4 regions of the Pseudomonas sp. PA1(2017) genome follow, and region 2 is predicted to be linked to each of the others. Evidence: predicted binding sites of a transcription regulator. Region 2 holds the regulator's gene; each other region holds the start of a gene.
The links. The regulator FliA, encoded in region 2, starts transcription of late flagellar genes. The targets are predictions, from matches to a motif close to CTAAAGTTTNNNNNNNNNNNGCCGNTAA.
Positions count from the first base shown of each region.

Region 1 (4,199 bases), on a different contig from region 2:
GACGCGTGCAGTCGTGTGGCGAGATCCGCCGGTTCGATGACCAGCGGCAGTTCGTCGAAGGCTGTCATACAGGCCTCGTTGGCGGAGTTAAGAGGGCGATTGTAGCGCAGAAGAATGCCGTAAAGCGGCGGCGCTCAGCGCTTACGTTTGCTGAAGGTGTCCAGCGCGCGCTCGATGCATTGCGTGGTCTTGGTGAAGGCCTGCACGATGGTGTCGTCGATCGGTTGGCCGCCCTGGTCGGCGAACAGCAGCATCACCACCCGTTCGTTGCTGGCCAGGGAGCGGATCAGCAGGTGTTCGCTGGGCAGCAGGGCCTTCAGGTCGCCGGGCAGCAGGGCGGAGAACTGTGCGATGTTGGCCGGTGTAAGGCGCAGTTGCGCAGGCTTTTGTAGCAGACGGCGCAGCACCTGGCTTTGCGCCGGGTCGAGGGTCAGGCCACTGGCACTGGCTGCCACGCCGGCATGTTGCTGCAATTGCAGGCGCGTGTGGGTGCGGTCAGCGAGCAGCATCACCACCCGTGACAGACCGGCGGCCTGCACGGCCTGGCGGGCGCAGGTGGTGAGCTGCTGGACGTTGCTGAATGCCGAAGGCTGGGCGAGCAACTGAGTGCACAGTTGTCGCCAATCGCTGACCTGCGGTGCTGGCGCTGTTTTGCGCGGTTGAAAGTGACGAGCATTCCATGGCCACAGCAGGGCCTCGGCAGGGTGCCAGAGGCCGGCGGTGTCCAATTGCCGAGCGCTGTGCGCCGCATTCTGGTGAATCTGCTGCTGCAGTTCGGCCAGCGGTAGCTGCAGGTAAAGACTGTTGAGCCGTTGCCAGCGCCGGGTATGGCTGCCGCTCCAGGCACTGTGCGCCGACACAGCGATCACGTTGGCGAGCAGGATGCTGTTGGCAGGCTGGGTAAGCCAGCGCTGCAGCGCCGGGTCGGCGTCCAGCTTCTGCTGCTGGTGCAGTGGATCGTCGTGACGGCGGGCGATGTGCAGCGCCTTGCCGAGCAGGCGGCGATCATCGATCAACAAGCGATAGCCCTGGAGGATCCAGGCCGGCAGGCGCCATCGCTCGGCCAGCGCCAGGCACAGGTCGAACAGCGGTACGCCCAGCATGTCGCGCTCGACCTTGACTGCCGGTTCGCCGTCTATCAGCACCCGCTGTTCCCAGGCCTCGAACAGATGGGGGTGGGCGGCCAACAGGGCCCATACGGGCGACAGGAACAGCAGGCTGCCCCAGTGGATTTCCTGCCATAGACGCGCCAGGCGCGCGGCGAACAGGCCGTTGGCCTGATAGGCCGCGTGCTGGCTGATCAGCTGGATCTGCCGAAGCGACGGCGGAATGTCGGCCAGTGCCCGCGCAGGCAGGCGGGCGAGTAGCTCTTCGGCGCGCTTGAGGCCCAGGCGGGTGAGTGCCGTCTCCAGGCTCTCCGCGGCCTCACCCAGGCTGCTGCCCTTGCTGTTGGCCTCGCGCAGCACGCTGAGCACCAGTGCCGGGCTGTCCTGCATCAGGTCGGCGATTTCGCGCAACGAGCGGCGGCTGTCGCCCAATGCACGGCGAACCTGCTGGTGATGATCGGCTGCGATGGGCAGCACCTGACCGTCCAGCTGCTTGAGCCAGGCGTCGAGAGTGCGCGGTAACGGCGTGCTTGCGACCATGGGGCTGTGCCAAAATGGCTTTTTTTAGACTTAACTGACTATAGTCTGGCGCATCTCTTCCGATAAGTAGAAGGGGATTCGCGCGGTCGCCCTTTCTTTTCACCTGCTCAAGTTTCTTTCTATGGCCAAAATCATCGGCATCATCGTTGTATTCGCTTGCGTCTTCGGCGGCTTCGTCGCGTCGGGTGGCCATCTCATGGCCCTGGTGCATCCCTTCGAAGTGCTGATCATCGGCGGTGCGGCGCTGGGCGCCTTCCTGCAGGCCAACCCGGGCAGCATGTTCATGACCGTCTTCAAGAAATCCTTGAAGATGTTCAAGTCGCGCTTCACCCACGACTACTACCTGGAAGTGCTGCGCCTGCTCTATGAAATTCTCAACAAGGCGCGCCGCGAAGGCATGATGGCCATCGAGGCCGACCTCGAGGACCCGGCCGCGAGCCCGATCTTCAGCAAGTACCCGGCGGTGCTGGGCGACGAGCGTATGGTCGCGTTCATCTGCGACTACCTGCGCATCATGTCCTCCGGCAACATGGCGCCCCACGAGCTCGAAGGCCTGTTCGACATGGAACTGGTCGGCCTCAAGGAAGAACTCGATCATCCGGCCCATGCCGTGGCGAAGATCGCCGACGGCATGCCGGCGATGGGTATCGTCGCCGCGGTATTGGGGATCGTGATCACCATGTCGATTCTTGCCGAGGCGGACAACGCGCAGATCGGCGAGAAGGTCGGTACCGCGCTGGTCGGCACCTTCCTCGGTATTCTCGCCTCGTATGGCTTCTTCGGCCCGCTCTCCGCTGCGCTCGAACACGATGCCAAGGAAGAGCTGAACGTCTACGAAGCCATCAAGGCCGGCCTGGTCGCCTCGGCATCCGGCATGCCGCCGTCACTGGCCGTCGAGTTCTCGCGCAAGACCCTGTACCCGGCGCACCGCCCGAGCTTCAGCGAGCTTGAGCAGGCCATGCGCGGAAACTAAGCACCATGGAAAACAACCAGCCGATCATCGTAAAGCGGGTCAAGAAGGTTGCCGGCGGCCACCACGGTGGCGCCTGGAAGATCGCCTTCGCCGACTTCGCCACGGCGATGATGGCCTTTTTCATGGTGATGTGGCTGATGTCCTCGGCCACCCCCGAGCAGAAGAAACTGATCTCCGGCTACTTCAAGGACCCCATCGGCTTCTCCGAAAGCGCCAGCCCCTATGTGATCGACCTCGGTGGCTCGCCGACACCGTCGCCGGACCGCACCCTCAACGAGCAGCCTCAGGAGTCGCCGGGAGACGAAGCGGACACCGATCCGAAGGACCCCGCCGAGCTGGATGCCGAGCAGGCCGAGGCCAAGGCCGAAGAAGTCGAGCGCGAGCGCCTGGAGCTGCTGTTGCAGGAGTTGCAGAACAAGGTCGAGCAGGATCCGCAGTTGCAGCGCTTCAAGGACCAGATCCTGTTCGAGATCACCCAGGACGGCCTGCGCATCCAGATCGTCGATGCCGAGAACCGGCCGATGTTCGCCCTGGGCAGCGCGCAGTTGCAGCCGTACTTCGAGGACATCCTGTTCGCCCTCACCGACACCATCAAAGCAGTACCCAACAAGATCAGCATCAGCGGCCATACCGATGCCAAGCCGTTCGCCGGCGCCGGTGGTTTTGGCAACTGGGAGCTGTCGGCCAACCGTGCCAATGCGGCGCGGCGCGTGCTGATCGCGGCGGGCTACGACGATGCCCAGGTGGCGCGGGTGGTCGGCTACGCCTCGTCGGCGCTGTTCGACCGCGAGGACCCGTTCAACCCGGTGAACCGCCGCATTGATATCGTGGTGCTGACCAAGAAAGCGCAACGCGACATCGAGGGCGAACAGGGTGGTGGCGCGCTGGCGCCGGATCCCGCGCCGGGTTCGCCTTTAGGTGGCGCTGGCGCTGGCGCTGGCGGGGGCTCAGGCGCAGCGCCTGGTGCCGAGCCGCTCTCCAATGATCAGGTGCGCGAGAAGCTGAATATCTTCGAGGACGGCACGCTGAAGATGGATCAGCCGACCGAGTGATCGGCCGGCACCCCAGCTTACAGGCCGCTCAATACTCCGGCTCTGGCAGGCTGGCCAGAATGTGCCGATAGCTGTTCATCCGCTGCGGCTGGATACGCCCTTCTTCCAGCGCCTTGAGCAAGGCGCAGCCGGGTTCGCGGTCATGCTTGCAGTCGCGGAAGCGGCAATGGCCGAGCAGGTCGGCGAACTCGATGAAGCCCGCCTCCACATCGTCACGGCTGACATGGCCGAGGCCGAATTCGCGGATGCCCGGTGAGTCGATCAACTGGCCGCCGCCGGGGAAGTGAAACAACCGGGCGGTAGTGGTGGTGTGGGTGCCCTTGCCGGTCAGTTCTGAAAGCGCGCCGACACGGGTGTCGACGCCCGGCAGCAGGCTGTTGACCAGCGACGATTTGCCGACGCCCGACTGGCCCACGAAGACGCTGATGTTGCCGTCGAGCTGCTTCTTGAGCTGCTCCATGCCGTCGCCTTCCAGCGCCGAGACTTCCAGCAGCGGATAACCCAACTGGCGATAGACGCCGAGCAGCG
Region 1 covers NZ_MSXU01000015.1:314,959-319,157, forward strand. The annotation lists gene BVH01_RS22045 (rhodanese-like domain-containing protein) at 1-68, opposite strand, end outside; gene BVH01_RS22050 (HDOD domain-containing protein) at 135-1,646, opposite strand; gene motA (flagellar motor stator protein MotA) at 1,768-2,619, shown strand; gene motB (flagellar motor protein MotB) at 2,625-3,671, shown strand; gene rsgA (small ribosomal subunit biogenesis GTPase RsgA) at 3,700-4,199, opposite strand, start outside.
Region 1: motA (flagellar motor stator protein MotA) is a predicted target of FliA. The motif match lies at 1,685-1,712, and genes of this name have one in related genera.

Region 2 (4,199 bases):
GGGCATCGAGCAATTGCTCGAATTCGCTGTCAGAGATATCTGCTGAAGGCTCGACCGCTGCAGCTACAGGCTCTGCAGGGGCCGGTTGCGGCTCGGCCGCCGCAGCGGGCGCAGCCTCTGGCTCGGCGCCACCCGGCTCGGCCAGGCGCGAGAGCGCAGCCAGCAGCTCCGGCGAGGCAGGCGTCAGCTCCACACGCTCGCGCACCTCGGCGAACATGCCGTTGACGGCGTCCAGTGCTTCGAGCACGACGTCCATCAGCTCGGAATCCACACGACGCTCGCCCTTGCGCAGGATGTCGAACACGTTTTCGGCAATATGGCAGCACTCCACCAGCTCATTGAGCTGCAGGAAGCCGGCACCACCTTTTACCGTGTGAAACCCTCGAAAAATTGCGTTGAGCAGGTTCATATCGTCCGGGCGGCTTTCCAGCTCCACCAACTGCTCGGACAATTGCTCGAGAATTTCGCCGGCCTCTACCAGGAAATCCTGGAGGATTTCTTCATCGGCGCCGAAGCTCATATGACGTGCTCCTAAAAACCCAGACTGGACAGCAAATCGTCGACGTCGTCTTGGTTGGAGGCGACATCATCACGCTTATCGGCATGAATCTGCGGACCTTCACCGCGGGACGGATTTTTTTCTTTGTTTTGCTCGGCACGCAACTCTTCGTGGTTGTGATCGATACCCGCGAAGCGATCGACCTGGCTGGCCATCAGCACCAGTTTGAGGAGATTGCTTTCGACCTCGGTCACCAGCTGGGTGACGCGCTTGATCACCTGACCGGTCAGATCCTGATAATCCTGCGCCAGCAGAATATCGTTGAGATGACCCGACAGCTTGCTGGTGTCACGCTGGCTGCGCGCCAGGAACAGCTCGATACGCTTGGCCAGCTCGCGGAACGCGTCGGCGCTCATCTCGCGGCGCATGAAGCGCCCCCAGTCCTCGGCGAGCGAATCGGCTTCGCTGCTCAGGTCATTGACCAGCGGCGCACTCTGCTCGACCAGGTCCATGGTGCGGTTGGCCGCACGCTCGGTCATGGTCACCACATAGTTCAGGCGCTCGGTGGCATCGGAGATCTGCGAGATTTCCTTGGCGTGCGGTACCCGCGGGTCGAGCTGAAAGTTGACGATCGCGTTGTGCAGCTCACGGGTGAGCTTGCCGACTTCGAGGTAAAGCCCCCGGTCGCGCGCCTTGTTCAGTTCGTTGATCAGCTGTACGGCTTCGCCAAAGTTGCCCTGTTCGAGGCTGTCGACCAGTTGGCGGGCATTGCTTTTCAGGGTCGACTCGAGGTCAACCTCGTTAGATTCATGGTGTTCCATAACAACCTCGCGGCAGACATCAGCCGTTGACTCGCTCGAAGATTTTCTCGATCTTTTCCTTGAGCACCTGAGCAGTGAACGGCTTGACTACATAGCCATTCACACCGGCTTGCGCGGCCTCGATGATCTGATCGCGTTTGGCTTCCGCCGTGACCATCAGCACCGGCAGGTGCTTGAGTCGCTCGTCGGCGCGCACGGCGCGCAACAGGTCGATGCCCGTCATGCCCGGCATGTTCCAATCGGTTACCAGAAAATCGAAGCTACCGCTCTGCAGCATCGGCAACGCAGTCGTGCCGTCATCGGCCTCGGCCGTGTTGGTGAACCCCAGATCACGCAAGAGGTTCTTGATGATCCGTCGCATCGTCGAGAAATCATCGACGATGAGGATTTTCATGTTCTTGTCCAAGTCGACCTCCGTACAGTCCTAAAACGCCTGCAACAACGTGCAGCGCTTATTAATCGTGAAACCGGCCTGGCAGAACGCCGCAAACCATTGCGCTCGGCTTTGCTGCGTTCACTGTGTGTCCAGCGCCCTGCTAATCCTGCAATCTACTGCAAGGGCTGGCTCGACCAACTCCAGCCCCTGAACAATTTCCTATGCGCGCCACTCCCCCAACCGCGCCCGTAAGCGCGCGGCACACTGACTGTGCAGTTGGCTGACCCGCGACTCACTCACCCCCAGTACCTCGCCGATTTCCTTGAGATTCAACTCCTCGTCGTAATACAGCGACAACACCAGCCGCTCACGCTCCGGCAGATTACTGATGGCATCGGCCAGCGCGGCCTGGAAACGATTGTCTTCCAGCTCATGCGAAGGCCCGTGATGCAGGGAACTCGTGTCTTCCTGCAGACCGCCGTTTTCGCCTTCCTGCAAGAGGTCGTCGAAACTGAACAGGCGGCTGCCCAAAGTGTCGCCAAGAATGCCGTAGTAATCTTCGAGACTCAATTGGAGTTCGGCAGCAACCTCGTGATCTTTAGCGTCGCGACCGGTTCTGGCCTCAATTTTTCGTATTGCATCGCTGACCATGCGGCTATTGCGGTGTACCGAGCGCGGCGCCCAGTCACCCTTGCGCACTTCGTCGAGCATGGCGCCGCGAATACGAATGCCCGCAAAGGTCTCGAAACTGGCGCCCTTGCCAGCATCGTACTTACGCGATGCTTCGAGCAGGCCGATCATGCCGGCCTGGATCAGGTCGTCGACCTGCACGTTGGCGGGCAGACGGGCCAGCAGGTGGTAGGCGATGCGTTTTACCAGCGGCGCGTGGCGCTCGATCAACTGATGCTGTGAATCTCGTGCTTGTGCCTTGCTGTACATTCGGAGTCCAGAGGCTGTCGTCATACAGCCGTGTCTGCAGTCGGTTGATGCACCAGGCGCTCCACGAAAAACTCCAGATGGCCACGCGGGTTGGCCGGCAAGGGCCATGCATCGACCTTCTGGGCAATCGCCTTGAACGCCAGCGCGCACTTCGAACGAGGGAACGCCTCATACACCGCACGTTGTTTCTGTACGGCCTTGCGAACCGACTCGTCGTAGGGCACCGCGCCGACATACTGCAGCGCAACATCCAGAAAACGGTCGGTCACCTTGGTCAGCTTAGCAAACAGATTGCGGCCTTCCTGTGGGCTGTGCGCCATGTTGGCGAGCACACGGAAACGGTTCATGCCGTGGTCGCGATTGAGCAGCTTGATCAGCGCGTAGGCATCGGTGATGGAGGTCGGTTCGTCGCACACCACCACCAGCACTTCCTGGGCAGCACGCACGAAGCTGACCACCGAGTCGCCGATACCGGCAGCGGTGTCGACGATCAATACGTCGAGGTTGTCGCTGATGTCGCTGAAGGCCTGGATTAGGCCGGCGTGCTGCATGGGCGTGAGCTGCACCATGGCCTGGGTGCCCGAAGCGGCGGGCACGATGCGAATGCCACCGGGGCCCTGCAGGACCACGTCACGCAGATCGCATTGGCCGTCGATGACGTCGGCCAGGGTACGTTTGGCGGTCAGGCCGAGCAGCACGTCGACGTTGGCCAGGCCCAGGTCGGCATCCATGAGCATGACGCGCCGACCGAGATCGGCGAGCGCCAGTGACAAGTTCACCGACACATTGGTCTTGCCAACGCCGCCTTTGCCGCCAGTCACCGCGATCACCTGTACGGGATGCATACCCATCTTATCTACACACCTTATCTAAACTTCGCTGTGGGCCCTGGAGCCATTGTGCGCTGTCGCGGCGAGCACGACCAGCGCTTCGCCACACTCAACCCGTTCAACCGGCCTGCCTGGCCGGGTTCTGATAAAGCCCGGCGAACATATCGGCCATCGTATCTTCACTCGGCTCGTCCGGCGCCTGCAGGCCAACGGCGCGACTGACCAGTTGGTGACTGCGCGGCACGTGGACATCATCCGGAATGCGCGGGCCATCTGCCAGGTAGGCTACCGGCAGACGGTGGCCAATAGCCAGACCCAATACCTCGCCCATGCTGGCGGCTTCATCCAGTTTACTCAGAATGCAGCCGGCCAGCCCACAGCGCTTGTAGCTGTGATAGGCCGCCTTGAGCACCTGCGCCTGGCTGGTAGCGGCCAGCACCAGGTAGTTGCGTGCGTTGATGCCACGACTGGCCAGCGCTTCGAGCTGCATGCGCAGCGCCGGATCATTGGCCGGCAGGCCGGCAGTATCGATCAGCACCACGCGCTTGCGGGCCAGCGGTGCGAGCGCCTGGGTCAGCGATTGCCCGGGGTCGACCTGGGTCACCGAGACGCCAAGAATCCGTCCCAGGGTCTTGAGCTGCTCCTGGGCACCGATGCGGTAGCTGTCCATGCTCACCAGGGCGATGCTGGCAGCGCCGTACTTGAGTACATAGCGCGCGGCCAGCTTGGCCAGG
Region 2 covers NZ_MSXU01000009.1:1,272,236-1,276,434, forward strand. The annotation lists gene BVH01_RS12730 (chemotaxis protein CheA) at 1-520, opposite strand, end outside; gene BVH01_RS12735 (protein phosphatase CheZ) at 532-1,320, opposite strand; gene BVH01_RS12740 (chemotaxis response regulator CheY) at 1,340-1,714, opposite strand; gene fliA (RNA polymerase sigma factor FliA) at 1,916-2,659, opposite strand; gene fleN (flagellar synthesis regulator FleN) at 2,656-3,486, opposite strand; gene flhF (flagellar biosynthesis protein FlhF) at 3,584-4,199, opposite strand, start outside.

Region 3 (4,199 bases), on a different contig from region 2:
GCCCTGTCAGACCCTGGCCCAGGCGCTGCCGCGTCTGGGCGTGGCGCGTACCCTGAACCTGGTGCTGGGGCTTTCCGTGCAGCGCAATGCGCGGCTCAGCGACCCGCGCCTGGCCGAGCGCGGCGTGCGTACCTGGGCTGCGGCCCAACGCAGCGCCGAGGTCGCCCATTGGTTAGCCAGCGAGCTGTCGCTGGATGCCGAGCTCTGCTACACCGCCGGCTTGCTGCATAACATCGGCGAACTGGCCTTGCTGCGCTGCATGCAGGACTGGCAGGACGCCGGCGGCAGCCTGAGCGATGCGCAGATTGACCAGGCCATTGGCCAGCGTGCTGCCGGCTTCGGTTCAGCCTTGCGCATCCGCTGGCGCCTGCCGTTCGGCTTGCGTGAGTTGGTGGCCGCCTATTACAGCCTGAACAGCGGCGTGTTTTCCCGTGAGGCGCTGGTGCTCAATCTGACCGGGCAGGTGCTGGCGCTCGAGCAGGCGCAACGGCCCAGCGAGCAGCTTCGCGATGCCCGCTGCGTGCGCTTGCTGCGCATCGATCCGGGTTTGTTGGAGCGTTTGCCGGCGCAGGCCTCGGCGGCCTGAAAAACGGGTATTAACCGCAGCAAAAATGTGTCGAAAACCCGCCGCAAGCGTCTCTTCACTTGCTCGAAGCGGCCTGCTGCCGCCATGCTCCGCCAACCCCTTCGGCGGTGGGATCATTGTGCGGCTATTTCGGTCAAAGCTCGCTGTGCATGCCCACAGGCGGCTGCAAATCGCTCCCAGATTCTCAAGGATATCGGTGTAGATGACTGACTACGATCTGTTGCTGGTAGGCGCAGGCCCTGCCCATCTCGGGGTTCTGCGACGCTGGGCGCTGATCGAGCGGCCAGCGGGTCGCATCGCCCTGGTGGCCAGTGCCGAGCACACCTGGCACGCCGGCATGTTGCCGGGGCTGGTCGGTGGCCGCTATTCGCCGCAGGATTGCCAGATCGGCCTGGGCGCGTTGTGCCAGGCCGCGCAGGTCGAGCTGATCGTCGCCCCCGTTGCCGCGCTGGACGCCGCGACTCGTCAACTGACGTTGGAAGACGGTCGCGTACTGCAGGGGCACTGGCTGTCGCTCAATGTGGGTGACCGGGTCGCCTGTCCACCACGCGAGGGCGAGGCAATGGACGTGCTGGCGGTGAAGCCCGTGGATCACTTCATCACCGGCTGGCAGGCCTGGCGGCGCGACCCGCAGCCGCTGGCGATTCTCGGCGGCGGCGTGGCGGGGGTGGAGATGGCCCTGGCGCTCGCCGACCAGGTGCCGCAGCTGGCGCTGTTCTGCGGTGAGCCGCTGTTGGCCGGCCACTGCGCCGGTTTGCGTATGCGCGCCTGGGGCCATCTGCGCATGCGCCGCGTGCAGGTGCGCGAGCATTGCCCAATCAGCCGCATCGACGGCAACTGCCTGATCAGCGGTGAGGCTTCCGTGTGGCATGGCGGCCGCCTGTTGCTGGCCAGTGGCGCTCAGGCGCTGCCTTGGATCGCGGCCAGCGGCCTGAGCTGCGATGGCGACGGTTTCGTGCACACCGCACTTACGCTGCAAAGTCATTCCCACCCGCAAGTGTTCGCGGTCGGCGATTGCGCCAACCTGCCCGGCGTGCGCAAGAGCGGTTTGTATTCGATGCGCCAGGTGCCGGTGCTCGCCGCCAACCTGGCGGCGGCCCTGCGCGGCGGCGCGCTGCGTGACTACAAGGCGCGTGGCCAACGCCCACTGCTATTGGCCAGCGGTGACGGCGGCGCGCTGCTGGGCTGGCAGCAGTGGAGCGCCGGCGGCCAACTGTACGGGCGCTGCAAGGACTACTTCGACCGCGCCTTCGTCAAGCGCCACCGCCTCGAACGCTGAGCGCGACCGTCGCTCTGCTACCAAAGTGCCATGGCGTAGCACCTCATGGGGTGATCAACTGACCGGATTGGTTTTCGGCCTACGGATTTGTCCCCTACGGCCGATGTACTGAACAGGGGCACCTTGCTGTGCTGCTAGAGCCTAGCGCTCGCATCACCTCACAATAAGAACGACGAGGTTCGCCATGGATGCTGGAATGACTCGTGATCGGCTCGCGCCGGCCTTGCACCTACTCGGCCTGCTGGCCCTGCTGGTGGTCTGGTACCAAGTGCAGCTGCCGGTTCATATCGCCGCCATCGCCCTGCTGGCGCTGGCCCTGTGGCCCTGGTTCGGCCCCTGGCGGCGACCGGCTGTAGTGGCCTCTACAGCCGCTCCTGCAACCTCGCTGGACGCGCTTAGCCAGAGCCTGTCGCAACATACCTGCCATAACGCGCTGTCCGCCGCCCAGGTGGCGTTCACTGTGCAGCAATTGTCCGGCAAGCTGCAGTCGCAGCTGGCGGCGGTCGAGCAGATCAGTGAAGGCGCTCGCGCCGTGACCCGCACCGAGCAGAGCAATGCCGAACGCGCCGGTCAGACCTTGGGTGCCGCGCAGACGGTGCGCGCCAGCAGCGCCACAGGTCAGAGCGAGTTGCAGCAAGCCATCGCGCGCATGCAGCAGCTCAGCACCCAGGCCGCCGCCAGCCGCGAATTGATCGATGGCCTCGGGGCGCGCACCGAGCAGATCGAGCAGGTCACCCAGGTAATCCAGTCCATCGCCAGCCAGACCAACCTGCTGGCGCTCAATGCCGCCATCGAGGCCGCGCGCGCCGGTGAGCAGGGGCGCGGCTTCGCGGTGGTCGCCGACGAGGTGCGCAGCCTGGCCGGGCGTACCGCCAGTGCTACCGGTGAGGTGGGGCAGATGGTCGCCGACATCCGTCAGCAGAGTGCGGCGGTGGTCAGCCATATCCAGCAGCAGGCCGAGGAGCTGGAAGCGGCCGCCCGGCAGATCGAGTTCACCGGCGAGCAATTGCGCGGCATCGCCGACCTGGCCGCCGATGTCGATGCTCAGGTCGAGCAGATCAGCGCCGGTACGGCGAGCAACCACGGGCATCTGGCCGAGCTGCTGGTGGCGGTCGAGCAACTGCGCGGCGACGTGCGCAGCAGCGAAGACCAGACCCGCCAGCTGGGCAAGGCCGCCGAGCAACTGGTCGGCCAGGCGGAAAGCGTCAGCGAGCAGTTGGCCAGCGTCGGGCTCGACGACTACCACCAGCGCATCTACGACCTCGCCCTGGAGGGCGCCGCCGCGATTGCCAGGCAGTTCGAGGCCGACATCCAGGCCGGGCGCATCAGCCTCGCGGACCTGTTCGACCGCCAGTACCAGCCGATCCTCGATACGTTCCCGGCCAAGTTCCGCACGCGCTTCGACAGCTACGCCGATGGTGTGCTGCCGGCCATCCAGGAACCGCTGCTCAAGCGCCACGAAGGCCTGGTGTTCGCCATCGCCACCACGCCGGAAGGCTACGTGCCGACCCACAACCAGGCCTTCAACCATCCGCCCACCGGCGATCGCGCCGTGGACACCGTGAAAAGCCGCAGCAAGCGACTGTTCAACGACCGCACCGGCATTCGTTGCGGCAGCCACCAACAGCGCGTGCTGCTGCAGACCTACATGCGCGACACCGGCGAACTGATGCACGACCTGTCGGTGCCGATCCATGTGCAGGGCAAGCATTGGGGCGGCTTGCGGCTGGGTTACAGGCCGGAGCCGTGAGCGCTATGTTTAGCCGCTGGCTACCTGAAGGTGCGCCAATAACGATTTAACCTGTCTGTCGCGGCGTGCGAGCCTCGCTGGCATGTCTATTCCGGTCTGCAGCCTTGCCCACGCTCTTGCCCTGCCAGCCTTGCGCTCGCGGGGGCGGGCGCCCGAACCCACGGCGCTGCCGCAGATCCTCGCCTTCTGGGCGCTCTGGCATTGCCGCCACGCCCGCCCGCCGGACGTTCTCTCCGCCCGCTGAATCCGATGGCTGCGCCATGTCCGCAGCCGCTGATACCCATTTGTCTGCCTGTGCGCCGGTTCGAACAGCGAGCCGGCCGTGCGGACATCGAGCGCCTGACTGGCGCAAGCGAGTGCGCGATGACGACTTTCGCAGTTGTGCAGGAAGCCCAGGATTTCCTGGCCGCTAACCCCGATATCGAATTGATCGAACTGTTCATCCTCGATGCCAATGGCGTGCCGCGCGGCAAGCTGTTGCACCGCGAGGAACTGCTGGCGCTGTACCAGAGCGGGCGGCCGCTGCCGAGCACCATGCTCGGTTTGTCCATCCAGGGCGAAGATGTCGAGGACACCGGCCTGGT
Region 3 covers NZ_MSXU01000001.1:17,463-21,661, forward strand. The annotation lists gene BVH01_RS00085 (HDOD domain-containing protein) at 1-586, shown strand, start outside; gene BVH01_RS00090 (FAD-dependent oxidoreductase) at 789-1,865, shown strand; gene BVH01_RS00095 (methyl-accepting chemotaxis protein) at 2,062-3,615, shown strand; gene BVH01_RS00100 (glutamine synthetase family protein) at 3,979-4,199, shown strand, end outside.
Region 3: BVH01_RS00095 (methyl-accepting chemotaxis protein) is a predicted target of FliA. The motif match lies at 1,945-1,972, and genes of this name have one in related genera.

Region 4 (4,199 bases), 1.0 Mb from region 2:
GGCGGGCAACGATGGGCCAGGGCCCGATCAGGCCAGGCGGAAGCGGCCCACCAGCTTCTGCTGGTGATCGGCGAGGCGCGCCAGTTCCTGGCTGGTGACGGCGGTCTGCTCGGCACCGGAACTGACCTGGATGGCCACGTCGTTGATCTCCACCACATTGCGGTTGATATCTTCGGCCACCGCGCTCTGCTCCTCGGCCGCCGCGGCGATCTGCATGTTGCGGTCGCTGATGCTGGAAACACCCGAGGCGATATCGCCCAGCAGGTCACCGGCACGCTCGATGTTGCTGGCACCGGCGCGGGCCTTGCCGAGGGTTTCCTGCATGGACTGCGTGGCCAGGTCGGAGCCGCGCTGCAGGTTGGCGATCATCTCCTGAATGTTGCCGGTGGACTCCTGGGTTTTCTGCGCCAGGGTACGCACCTCGGAGGCCACTACTGCGAAGCCGCGACCGTGATCGCCAGCGCGTGCCGCCTCGATGGCCGCGTTGAGGGCCAACAGGTTGGTCTGGTCGGCGATGCCGCGAATCACGTCGAGCACCGAGGAGATCGAATCGCTTTCGTGCTTGAGGTCGCCAATGATGCGCGCGGTGTCATCGGCCTGGGTCGACAGCTCACGGATCACCTCGACGGTGCGCTCGATTTCCAGGCGGCCCTGGGTGGTGCTGAGGTTGACCTGGCGTGACATCTCCGCGGCGTCGTTGGTGCTCTGCGCCACTTCGCGAACCGTGGCGCTCATCTCGTTGATGGCGGTGACCACCAGCTCGGTGCCCTGGCGCTGACGCTCCAGGCTGTTGCTGGTTTGCAGGGTGACCGCCGAGCACTCCTCGGCCGCGGTCGCGACCTGGGCGGTGGCCGAGCCGATTTCCTGAACGATCTGCGTCAGTTCCTCGGCCATGATGTTGAGGTTGCGGGTGATCTCGCCGAACTCGTCCTTACCCACATAACCCGAACGGGCCGTCAGGTCACGCTGCGACAGCGCCAGCAAGGCACGGTTGGCCTCGCCCACCGCCAGGTTGATGTTGCGGATGATCAGGTAGGACAACGCGCCCACCACCGCCATGGCGATCAGCACGCTGATGGCCGTCGTCCACAGCATGGCCGACGCTTTCGCGCGCGCCTGGGCGGCAAGGTCACCGACGCTTTGCCCCAGCTCGCTTTCCACCTCGCCCATCAGGTCGATGCGATTGGTGGAGGTCTGGAACCAGTCGGTGGCCTTCACGCCCAGGGAATCGCCGATCGGCGTGTCGAAAGACAGCTTCTGCAAGCGCGCCACTTCGAGGGCGCTGGGCTGCTGCATCTTCTCGTCGAGCTTGCGCACGAACTCTGGCGAAGCGTTGCGGCGAAAGCCTTCCGAATAGGCGGTGAACTCGCCCAGATTGCGGCTGAAGGTAGAGAGCAGATCCGCATCGAAGCGATCCTGATTGAACACCACGCCCAGGGTCGCGCGCTCGCGTCCGGCGCGCTCCTTCATCTCGATGAACTGGTTGAGCGAGGACAGCGCCCGCGACAAGGTCGGATCCTTGACCGAGCGTTCGACGGCGTGAGTGTAGCCGACCAGCTTGCGGATGATGTCGGTGAAGCGCGCGCCGGACTCACGGTTGTTGATCGCCAGCTTGTCGATCTGCCCACGCATGGCATCCAGCCCGCTCAACGCAGCCAGCGCCTCATTCAGCCCGGCATCGACATTTCCCAGCGCGCGTGCGTCGGCCAGGGCGGTGTCGGTCTGGCCGCGCATGCGCAGCAGCACGTCCTGCATGGTCTTGCCCTGGCTGCCCAGGAATACGCCACTGGCGCCGCGCTCGCGCTGCAATACGGTGATCAGTTGGCTGACCTTCTGCGCGACGACACTGGCCTCCTGGGTCCGCTCCATCTCCTGCAAGGTCTGGTAGCTGCTGTTGACCTGCAGAGCGGCCAGCCAGAGAAAGCCCAGCAACGGGCAGGCGAGAATCAACAAGAGCTTGAGGCTCAAGGGGATGTTTCTGAGCACGACGTTTCACCTATTCAATTTACTTCGGCAGTTCTGATTACGAAGCGAAGGGTTGCCTGTTGTCGCACCGTCTGCGCGGCGCGTTGAACAGGGGGACGCATTTGGCATGCGGCACGTTAGGCAATGGACGAGGTACAGACAGGTAATCGGCGCGAGACAGCAAATCTTTAATAAAGTTCGATGAACAAGGCGACAGGAGCTCGACGACCGCTAAATCAGATATGTGCCGCTAGTCGATTCGCTCTTGCTGCTCCTGGGGCAACGACGGATCGACCTCCAGCCACGGCAAACGGCTCTGGGTCCAGATATGCCGGTCAGCGGCGGCGTGTTCGGGGTGATCGAGCGTGGCGATGGTCACGTCCAGGCTGTTCGGGCTCAGAGTGGTGAACAGCGCCAGATGGGCGCCGCAGGTCGGGCAGAAGTAGCGCTCGCAGCTGGGCGAGGAGGCGAAACGCGCCGGTTCGCCGCGTAGCCAGGTGAAGGCTGCCAGCGGCACGGTGATCCAGGTCACCAGGATGCCGCCGGTGCTGCGTCGGCACACCGAGCAGTGGCAGTGGGCAATATCGCGCAACGGCGCGCGGAACTGGTAACGCACGGCGCCGCATTGGCAGCCGCCCTGATGCGAATCGCTCATCCCGCTCTCCTTGAAACCTCGTGATATCCCTGCTTGCCTGATCAACTGGCACTGGCGAAGATGCACCCTCACCACCACCGGGGGCTCCCGTGACCGAACTGCTCTTGGCCCTCTGGCCACTCTTCGCGCTGATCGTCGGCGGCTACGTGCTCAGCCGTCGCGGCTTCCCCAACGAAGCCTTCTGGCCAGGCGCCGAACGCCTCAACTACTTCATCCTGTTCCCCGCGCTGCTGTTCAACAGCCTGGCCACAGCACCGCTGGACAACCCGCAGCTGCCGCGCATGGCACTGGCCGTGTTGCTCGGCCTGGGCATCGCCTGGCTGGCGCTGCTGGTGGTGCGTCGCCTGCGCGGCTGGCCGGCGGCGCGCTTCGGTGCTTTCAGCCAGGGCATCCTGCGTTTCAACACGTACCTGGGCCTGGCTGCCGTGGGCAGCCTGTTCGGCCAGCCGGGCCTGACCCTGGCAGCCCTGATGCTGGCGCTGATGGTGCCGACCGTCAACGTGCTATCGGTTTGGTCACTGACCGCCGAGCGGGGCGTCAGCGCGCGCAGCCTGCTGCTGCCGATCATCCGCAACCCGTTGATCCTGGCCTGCCTGGCCGGTGCGCTGGTCAACCTGAGCGGCCTGGGTTTGCCCGGCGGCAGCGGTCGACTGCTCAGCCTGCTGGCGGCGGCAAGCCTGCCGCTAGGCCTCTTGTGCGTGGGCGCGGCGCTGAAACCCGAACAGCTGGGCGGCGAGGTACCGGCCCTGGCCTGGAACAGCCTGCTGCGCCTGCTACTGATGCCACTGCTGGCCCTGGCCGTGGCCGTCGGGCTGCAGTTGCCGGCCATGGAAAGCACCGTACTGGTGCTGTTCTTCGCCCTGCCCACCGCACCGACCGCCTATGTGCTGACCCGCCAGTTGGGCGGCGATGCCAACCTGATGGCCGGCATCATCACCTTGCAGCATCTGCTGGCTGCCGCTTCGCTGGTGGCGGTGCTGGCGCTCCTCGAACGCCTGCTCTGAAAGCACCGCGACGCGGACCACAGAGTCCGCGTCGCCTGCCCAATTTCCTGTTCGCAGCCCTGGTTTCGGCGAAAGCTGGCTGAAAGCTTCGTGTTCTAGCATCCGCGCACTGACCGACACAGATTGGTCGATGAGCTGCCGCCAGTGAGGCCCGCAGCTGCCGTCAACAAGAACAAAACAGGTGATTAACCATGTTCCGCCTCAGCTACTCACGCCTGAATCGCCCTCTCCGCTCGCCTCGACGCTAGCCACTCGCGCGTTACCCGCCCCTAGCCGAATCACGTCCGGAGAATCTCCATGCTCACATTCCTTGGCTTCGCCATGGTCTCGACCTTCATGTACCTGATCATGAGCAAACGCCTGTCGGCGTTGATCGCTCTGATCATCATTCCGATCATCTTCGCCCTGATCGGCGGCTTCGCCGAGCAGATCGGCCCGATGATGCTCGAAGGCATCAGCAAGCTCGCGCCCACCGGCGTGATGCTGATGTTCGCCATCCTCTACTTCGCCATCATGATCGACTCGGGCCTGTTCGATCCGCCCGTGCGCCTGATCCTCAAACTGGTCAAGGGCGA
Region 4 covers NZ_MSXU01000009.1:238,515-242,713, reverse strand. The annotation lists gene BVH01_RS08220 (methyl-accepting chemotaxis protein) at 28-1,932, opposite strand; gene BVH01_RS08215 (GFA family protein) at 2,216-2,620, opposite strand; gene BVH01_RS08210 (AEC family transporter) at 2,710-3,624, shown strand; gene BVH01_RS08205 (CitMHS family transporter) at 3,922-4,199, shown strand, end outside.
Region 4: BVH01_RS08220 (methyl-accepting chemotaxis protein) is a predicted target of FliA. The motif match lies at 2,130-2,157, and genes of this name have one in related genera.